DNA from 2 places in the Kitasatospora sp. NPDC089913 genome. Region 1 is predicted to be linked to the other one. Evidence: riboswitches for the same ligand, from Rfam matches in the RefSeq annotation. Region 1 holds a riboswitch; the other holds the start of a gene.
What was found. A riboswitch is a leader RNA that binds a small molecule or an ion and turns the genes downstream of it on or off. The one in region 1 is predicted to bind thiamine pyrophosphate.
Positions count from the first base shown of each region.

Region 2: it holds a riboswitch for thiamine pyrophosphate, as region 1 does, so the genes downstream of both, thiO (glycine oxidase ThiO) here and thiC (phosphomethylpyrimidine synthase ThiC) in region 1, are expected to answer to the same signal.

Region 1 is NZ_JBIVGI010000015.1:57,912-62,099, reverse strand. It holds gene thiC (phosphomethylpyrimidine synthase ThiC) at 1-1,682, opposite strand, end outside; TPP riboswitch at 1,738-1,872, opposite strand; gene ACIPYS_RS22825 (hypothetical protein) at 2,091-2,297, shown strand; gene ACIPYS_RS22820 (SPFH domain-containing protein) at 2,480-4,042, shown strand; gene ACIPYS_RS22815 (3-oxoacyl-ACP synthase III family protein) at 4,124-4,188, shown strand, end outside.
Region 2 is NZ_JBIVGI010000001.1:485,774-489,961, forward strand. It holds gene ACIPYS_RS02180 (thiazole synthase) at 33-830, opposite strand; gene thiS (sulfur carrier protein ThiS) at 834-1,067, opposite strand; gene thiO (glycine oxidase ThiO) at 1,064-2,227, opposite strand; TPP riboswitch at 2,222-2,334, opposite strand; gene ACIPYS_RS02195 (NAD(P)/FAD-dependent oxidoreductase) at 2,444-3,673, shown strand; gene ACIPYS_RS02200 (Rv2175c family DNA-binding protein) at 3,729-4,094, shown strand; gene thiE (thiamine phosphate synthase) at 4,091-4,188, shown strand, end outside.

The sequences.
Region 1 (4,188 bases):
CCGGACTCGACGGCGCTCGAACCGTCCCCGTGCTCCTCGCGGATCTTCTGGGAGATCTTCATCGAGCAGAACTTCGGACCGCACATGGAACAGAAGTGGGCGGTCTTGGCGGGCTCCGCGGGGAGGGTCTCGTCGTGGAACTCGCGGGCCGTCTCCGGGTCGAGGGCCAGGTTGAACTGGTCCTCCCAGCGGAACTCGAAGCGCGCGTCGGAGAGCGCGTCGTCCCAGTCCTGGGCACCGGGGTGGCCCTTGGCCAGGTCCGCGGCGTGGGCGGCGATCTTGTAGGTGATGACACCGGTCTTCACGTCGTCCCGGTTGGGCAGGCCCAGGTGCTCCTTGGGCGTGACGTAGCAGAGCATCGCGGTGCCCCACCAGGCGATCATCGCGGCGCCGATGCCCGAGGTGATGTGGTCGTAGCCGGGCGCGACATCGGTGGTGAGCGGGCCCAGGGTGTAGAACGGGGCCTCGTCGCAGATCTCCTTCTGGAGATCCATGTTCTCCTTGATCTTGTGCATCGGGACGTGGCCCGGGCCCTCGATCATCACCTGGACGTCCTTGGCACGGGCGATCCGGCCCAGCTCGCCCAGGGTCTGCAGCTCGGCGAACTGCGCCTCGTCGTTGGCGTCCGCGATCGAGCCCGGGCGCAGGCCGTCACCCAGCGAGAAGGTGACGTCGTAACGCGCCAGGATGTCGCAGAGCTCCTCGAAGTTCGTGTAGAGGAAGTTCTCCCGGTGGTGCGCCAGGCACCAGGCCGCCATGATCGAACCACCGCGGGAGACGATGCCGGTCTTGCGGCGGGCGGTCATCGGCACGTAGCGCAGCAGCACGCCCGCGTGCACGGTCATGTAGTCGACGCCCTGCTCGCACTGCTCGACGATCGTGTCCCGGTAGACCTCCCAGCTGAGGTCCTCGGCCCGGCCGTCGACCTTCTCCAGCGCCTGGTAGAGCGGCACGGTGCCGATCGGCACGGGGGAGTTGCGCAGGATCCACTCGCGGGTGGTGTGGATGTTGCGGCCGGTGGAGAGGTCCATGACGGTGTCGGCGCCCCAGCGGGTGGCCCAGGTCATCTTCTCCACCTCCTCCTCGATCGAGGAGGTGACCGCCGAGTTGCCGATGTTGGCGTTGATCTTCACCAGGAAGTTGGTGCCGATGATCGCCGGCTCGACCTCGGGGTGGTTCACGTTGACCGGGATGACGGCGCGGCCGCGGGCCACCTCGTCCCGCACGTACTCGGGCGCCAGGCCCTCGCGCAGGGCGACGAACTCCATCTCGGGGGTCACGATGCCGCGCTTGGCGTAGCCGAGCTGGGTCACCGCGACGTCGCCGCGCCCGCGCAGCGGCCGGCGCGGGCGGCCGGGGAACACCGCGTCGAGGTTGCGGAGGTTCCCGCCGCGCGGCGAGGTGTGCTTGATCCCGTCGTCCTCGGGGCGCGCCTCGCGGCCGTCGTACTCCTCGACGTCGCCGCGCTGGCGGATCCAGGCGTCCCGCAGCGCCGGCAGCCCGCGCCGGACGTCGGGCTCGTAGGCCGGGTCGGTGTACGGTCCGGAGGTGTCGTACAGCGGGACGGTCTTCTCGTTGGTCAGCACGACCTCGCGGTACGGCACGCGCAGGTCGGGGCGGGACCCCTCGCGGTAGGCCTTGCGCCAGGCGGGGGTGGGGTAGCCGGTGCCGGCGCTGGTCACGGCGGCGCCGTGCGCGGACGGCGACTGGGCAGACTGCGGCTGTGCCTCAAAGGTGGTCAACGGACCTTCAACTCCCTACGCCGGCATTACCCGGTCAGGTTCCTGCGGTCGACGCAGCCTCCGGTCCGTCGTCCGACGTCCCGTTCAGCGCCCTCTCAGCCCGGTGCTCCGAGCTCCCGCGTCCGCAGGCGGTGTTGCCCGCGCATGACGTCCAACACCGTAGCGAGCCGACCGCCGGAGGTCCAGAGGGGGGTCGGCGCGGGAGAACGGCGAGGTCCGGCGGGTGAAGGGTGGGGCGCGGAGGCCTTCCGGCGGGCAGACTGGCCCAGGGCGTGTCCTCGGACCCCCGCCCCGCAGGCGCGGGTCCGGAGAGACGCCCCAGGAGCCGACGAGTCGAGGGAGGCCGGCGTGATCGGGAGCACGGGGCGGGTCACCGGAGCGGTGGGTGCGGGGCTGGTCGGCGAGGTGATGGTGCACGTGCCGGAGCGGCGGGGCGCCGAGGCGTTCCTCGCCTACCTGGCCGTTCCCGGGGACCGGCTGGTGGTGGGGACGCCGGTGGTGGTGATCGAGTACCAGCCGCCGCGGACGGTCTATGTGGCGCCGATCGGGCCCTGACGTCCGGCGGACCGGCCGACCGGTGACCGTCCCTGCCGGTCCGCCGGCCGCCCGTGACGATCCACGGACCGTCCCGTGACGACCTTGTGACGGTGCGTCATGTCACTTCCCTTTCCCCGCACCGAGCCCCGGCGGACAATCCGTTTCGGCGCATCTCCTGCGCCGGAAGGGGGAGTTGAACCATGGGATTCATCATCGCCGGGGCGGCCGCCGCGGCCGTGCTGGTCATGATCACGCTCTTCAAGCTCATGTGGCGGGTGGCCGAGCCGAACGAGGCACTGATCATCTCCGGTTCCCGCCACCGCACCGAGGGGGTCGGTGACGGGCTGGGCTTCCGGATCGTCACCGGCCGGGGCACCCTCGTCACCCCCGGCCTCCAGGGCGTCCGGCGGCTCTCGCTGGACCTCAACGAGGCCGAACTGAACGTCGAGTGCGTCACCACGCAGGGCATCCCGGTCCGGGTCAAGGGCGTGGTCATCTTCAAGGTCGGCGACGACGACGTCTCCATCGCCAACGCCGCCCGCCGCTTCCTCGACCAGCAGAAACTGATCAGCCAGCGCGTCCACAACGTCTTCGCCGGACACCTGCGGTCGATCGTCGGCGGACTCACCGTCGAGGACATGATCCGCGACCGGGAACGGCTCACCGGTGAGACCAGGGCCGCCTCCGGACTGGAGATGGAGAAGCTCGGCCTGATCATCGACACCCTGCAGATCCAGGAGATCATCGACCCGACCGGTTACATCAAGAACCTCGCCATCCCGCACGCCGCCGCCGTCCAGCGGGACGCCAGGATCGCCCAGGCGGCGGCGGACCGGGTGGCCACCGAGGCGGAGCAGGAGGCCGCCGCCCGCAAGGCCGAGGCGACCCGCAACAGCGAGATCCAACAGGCCTCCTACCAGGCCGAGATGGACACCGCGACGGCCCGCGCCCGGCAGGCCGGACCGCTCGCCGACGCCGCCTCCCGGCAGGAGGTGGTGGTCCAGGAGACCCGGGTCGCCGAACTGGAGGCGCGGCGCAAGGAGCAGCAGCTCCAGATCGACGTCCGCAAGCCCGCCGACGCCCGCGCGTACGACACCCGCACCACCGCCGAGGCGGCCCGTGACGCCCGGATCTCCGCCGCCCAGGCGCAGGCCCAGGAGACCGAGCTGGCGGCCGCGGCCGAGGCCGGACGGGTGCGGATCGCGGCCGAGGCGGACGCCGACGCCACCCGGGTGCGCGGTCTGGCGCAGGCCGAGGCGACCACCGCCACCGGGCGGGCGGAGGCGGCCTCGGTCGAGGCGCGCGGCCTGGCCGACGCCGCCTCCGCCCGGGCGGTCGCCCTGGCCAGGGCCGAGGGCATCAAGGCCCGGGCAGCCGCCCTCGCCGAGAACCAGGAGGCGGTGGTGGCCCAGGAGTTGGCCGAGCAGTGGCCGCAGATCGTGCGGGCGGCGGCCGAGTCCTTCGGCAACGTGGAGCACATGGTGCTGCTCAACGGCGCCGACGGGATGGGGGAGCTGTTCGCCAAGGCGCTCGCGATGGGCGGCACCGGGCTCGGGCTGGCCCGGCAACTGCTGTCCACCGTCGGCGCGGACGGCGGGACGGCAACCGCTGCTCCCGGCTCCGCCGCCCCCGCCCCCGCGGCCGGTGCTCCCGCGACCGCGGCAGCGGTCTCCGTCCCGGTACCGGTCGACGCCGTGCCGCCCGCCTTCCTCCACCGCGACGGCACGGACCGCCGCGAGGACGAGGAGCCCGGGCGGGACTGAACCGGTCCGAGTAGCCCGGCGGCGCCCGCCTGAGTACGAGTACTCAGGCGGGCGCCGCCCGGTCCGCAGCACGATGGGACCATGCACCCAGCAGCCACCGCGCGGATCGGCATCACCGCCGTCGGATCCCAGCTCCCCGCCCGACG
Region 2 (4,188 bases), on a different contig from region 1:
TTTGTGACACCGGCCGGACGTCGGGACCGCCGTCAGAACGCCGGGCGCTCGCGGGTGTCGAGGTCGGCGCGGCCGGCCATCGCGGAGGAGGCCTCGGCGTGGAAGCGGCGCGGGATCCGGCCGGCCCGGTACGCGAGCCGGCCGGCCTCGGCGGCGTGCCGCATCGCGTCGGCCATCAGCACCGGGTCCTGGGCCCGGGTGACCGCGGAGGCCAGCATCACCGCGGCGCAGCCCAGTTCCATCGCCAGCGCGACGTCCGAGGCGGTGCCGGCGCCGGCGTCCAGGATCACCGGGACCCCGGCGTCCTCGACGATCAGCTGGAAGTTGTGCGGGTTGCGGATGCCCAGGCCGGAGCCGATCGGCGAGCCCAGCGGCATGATCGCCGCACAGCCCACGTCCTCCAGCTTGCGGGCCAGCACCGGGTCGTCGTTGGTGTACGGCAGCACCGTGAAGCCGTCGTCGACCAGGGTCTCGGCGGCGTCCAGCAGTTCGATCGGGTCCGGCAGCAGGGTCCGCTCGTCGGCGATCACCTCGAGCTTCACCCAGTCGGTGCCGAGCGCCTCGCGGGCCAGCCGGGCGGTCAGCACGGCCTCGCCGGCGGTGAAGCAGCCCGCGGTGTTGGGCAGCACGCGGATGCCGTTGCGGGTCAGGACGTCGAGCACCGAGCCCTGGGTGGTGGCGTCGACCCGGCGCATCGCCACCGTGGTCAGCTGGGTGCCGGACACCTGGAGGGCCTGCTCCAGGACCTCCAGGCTGGGGGCGCCGCCGGTGCCCATGATCAGCCGGGAGGAGAAGGACGTCCCGGCGATGGTGAGAAGGTCGTCGGCCATCGGTCAGCCTCCCTGGACGGCGGTGAGGATCTCGATCCGGTCACCCGCGGACAGTGCGGTGAGCGGCCACCGGGTGCGCGGCACCACGGTCTCGTTGAGGGCGGCGGCGACCCCGGAGTGGGCCTCGCTGAGGGTGGCGACCACCTCGGCCAGGGTGGTCGAGGCGGGGACCTCGCGCTGCTCGCCGTTGACGCTCAGCCGGACGTTCGGGGTGGTGTCGCTGGTGCGGGGGCTCATGCCGGGACCTTCGTGAATCGGTGGGGGGAGAACGGGCGGGCGAGTTCCGGCAGGTCGCCGGTGGCCAGGTACTCGGCGAGGAGGTCGCCGGTGACGGGCGTCAGCAGCACGCCGTTGCGGTAGTGGCCGGTGGCGGCGACCAGGCCGGGCAGGGCGGTCGGGCCGAGCAGCGGTGCGTTGTCCGGCGAGCCGGGCCGCAGTCCGGCGCCGGTCTCGACCAGCGGCAGCTCGGTGATGCCGGGCACCAGCTCGTGCGCGTCGCGCAGCAGCTCGTAGACGCCGCCGGCGGTGACCGTGGTGTCGTGGCCCTGCTCCTCGGTGGTCGCGCCGATCACCAGCTCTCCGTCGGCGCGCGGCACCAGGTAGATGTGGCCGCCGCGCACGACGGCGCGGACGTTGCGGGACAGGAACGGCCGGTAGGCCGCCGGTACCCGCAGCCGCAGCACCTGGCCCTTGACCGGGCGGATCGCGGGCAGCACGCCGGGGGGCAGTCCGGCCAGCAGGTGGCTGCGCGAGCCGGCCGCGAGCACGGTCCGCCCGGCGGTGAGGGCCGTGCCGTCGGTGAGCCGGACGCCGGTCGCCCGGTCGCCCTCGACCAGCAGCCCGGCGGCCTCGGCGCGGCGCAGCACCACGCCGGCCCGCTCGCAGGCCCGGACCAGGGCGGCGGCCAGCCGGCGGCCGTCCACCTGGTGGTCGTCCGTGACGTGCAGTCCGCCGCGCACGCCGGGGGCGAGCATCGGCTCCAGCCGGCGGGCCTCGCGGCCGGTGAGCCACTGCGAGTCCAGGCCGAGCCGCCGGTGGAAGGCGTGCAGTTCGCGCAGTTCCTCGCGGTCGTCGGAGTCCAGCGCGACGGCGAGGGTGCCGCACTGCCGGTAGCCGGTGTCCAGGCCGCCGCTCGCCTCGGTGAGTTCGGCGGCGAAGGCCGCCCAGCGCTCGTTGGAGGCCATGCCGAGGCGGAGCAGGGGCTCCTCGCCGTACTGGAGTTCGGTGACCGGGGCGAGCATGCCGGCCGCGACCCGGGCGGCGCCGCCGCCGGGGGCCGGGTCGAGCACGGTGACCCCGAGGCCCCGCCGGGCCGCCTGCCAGGCGACCACGAGCCCGATGATCCCGCCGCCGACCACCAGCACCTCGGCGCGGTCGCCCGATGCCAAGCGTGTCAAAGTCGCTGCTCTCCCTTCGCCGGTATGACCCGGATCAGGTTCGGACGGTCGCGGGCCGTGCCAGCCCGCCTCTCAGCCCGGTCCGCCGGGCTCCCGTGATGGTGCCCCCACCTTAACTCCGGGGGGTCGGAGGGCTGAAGGTGCCCGTGACGGGCCCGGACCGGGAGGCGGTCCTGGGTCGGAGGGCCTACGACCGGGCTCAGTACAGTGACGGACGTGGCTGAGCTGAGCGGTACGGGACGGACGGATCGGGTGGTCGTGGTCGGCGCGGGCCTGGCCGGGGCGCAGTGCGCCGCGGTGCTGCGGCGGGACGGCTGGCAGGGCTGGATCACCCTGGTCGGCGAGGAGCCGCACGCTCCCTACGACCGGCCGCCGCTCTCCAAGGACGTCCTGCTCGGAAAGACCGACAGCACCGCCCTCGACCTCGACTTCGGGCAGCTCGAGGTCGAACTCCTCACCGGCCGCCGCGCCACCGGACTCACCCCCGACGGCGGACCCGGCACCGCCGGCACCCTGCACACCGACGCCGGGGACGTCCGGTACGACGCGCTGCTGATCGCCACCGGCTCCGAACCGCGGGTCCTGCCCGGAGCCGAGCGGGCCCACCTGCTGCACACCCTGGACGACGCGCTGGCGCTGCGCGCCCTGCTCCGTCCCGGCCTGCGCCTGGTGCTGGTCGGGGCGGGCTGGATCGGTGCCGAGGTGGCCACCGCCGCCCGGGCGGCGGGCTGCGAGGTGACCGTGGTCGAGGCCGGGCCGGCGCCCGTCCCCGGCGCCCTGCCCACCGAGGTCGGCCGGGCGATGGCCGGCTGGTACGCCGAGGCCGGGACGGTGCTGCGCTGCGGCACCGGCGTGGCCGCCGTCGAACCGGGCGCGGTACTGCTCGCCGACGGCTCGCGGCTGCCCGCGGACGAGGTCGTGGTCGGCATCGGCGCCCGCCCGGCCACCGGCTGGCTGGCCGGCACCGGCGTCGCGCTGGACGCGGCCGGCGCCGTCCTGGTGGACGAGCGGCTGCGCACCACCGTGCCCGGCGTGCTCGCGGCCGGCGACTGCGTCGGCTACCCCTCGGCGCGCTCCGGCACCCGGCTGACCGTCCAGCACTGGGACCACGCGCTGCAGTCCGGCGAGGCCGCCGCCGCCACCCTGCTCGGTACGGACGCCCCGCCGTACGACCCGGTGCAGTACTTCTGGTCGGAGCAGTTCGGACGGATGGTGCAGTACGCCGGGCGGCACGGCGCGGACGACGAACTGCTGTGGCGCGGCTCGCCGGACGACGCCGGCTGGACGGTGCTGTGGCTGCGCGACGGCGTGCTGCGGGCGCTGCTCGCGGTGGACCGGCCGCGCGACCTGACCCAGGGCCGCCGGCTGGTCGAGCGCGGCGCCGTCCTGGACCCGGCCCGGGCGGCCGACCCGGCCGTTCCGCTGAAGTCGGCCGTCGCCGGGTAGCCGCCGGGGAGGCCGATTGGTGCGCGGGGGGCCACGGAGGTGGCAGTCTGGTGGGGTGAGTGAGATCGAAGCCAAGATTGAATCCCTGGTCCCCGCGTGGCTCTACCTGCCCGACATCTCCGAGCGGTGGGGCCTGGTGATCACCGAGGTCCGCAGCATGGTCAAGAAGGGTGACCTGATCGCCGTCCGCCGCGGCCCCAACAAGTCGCTGCAGGTCCCGGCGGCGTTCATCGACGAGACCGGCCCGGTCAAGCACCTGATCGGCACGCTGACGGTGCTGCGCGACAGCGGCTTCAGCGACGACGAGATCCTGGTGTGGATGTTCACCGAGGACCCCTCGCTGCCCGGCACCCCGATGCAGGCGCTCTGCGAGAACCGGGCCACCGAGGTCAAGCGGCGGGCCCAGGCGATGGCGTGGTGACCGACCGGCGCGGCCGGCTCGCCGACGCCCGGCTGTACCTCTGCACCGACGCCCGGCGCGAGCAGGGCGACCTGGCCGGGTTCCTGGACGCCGC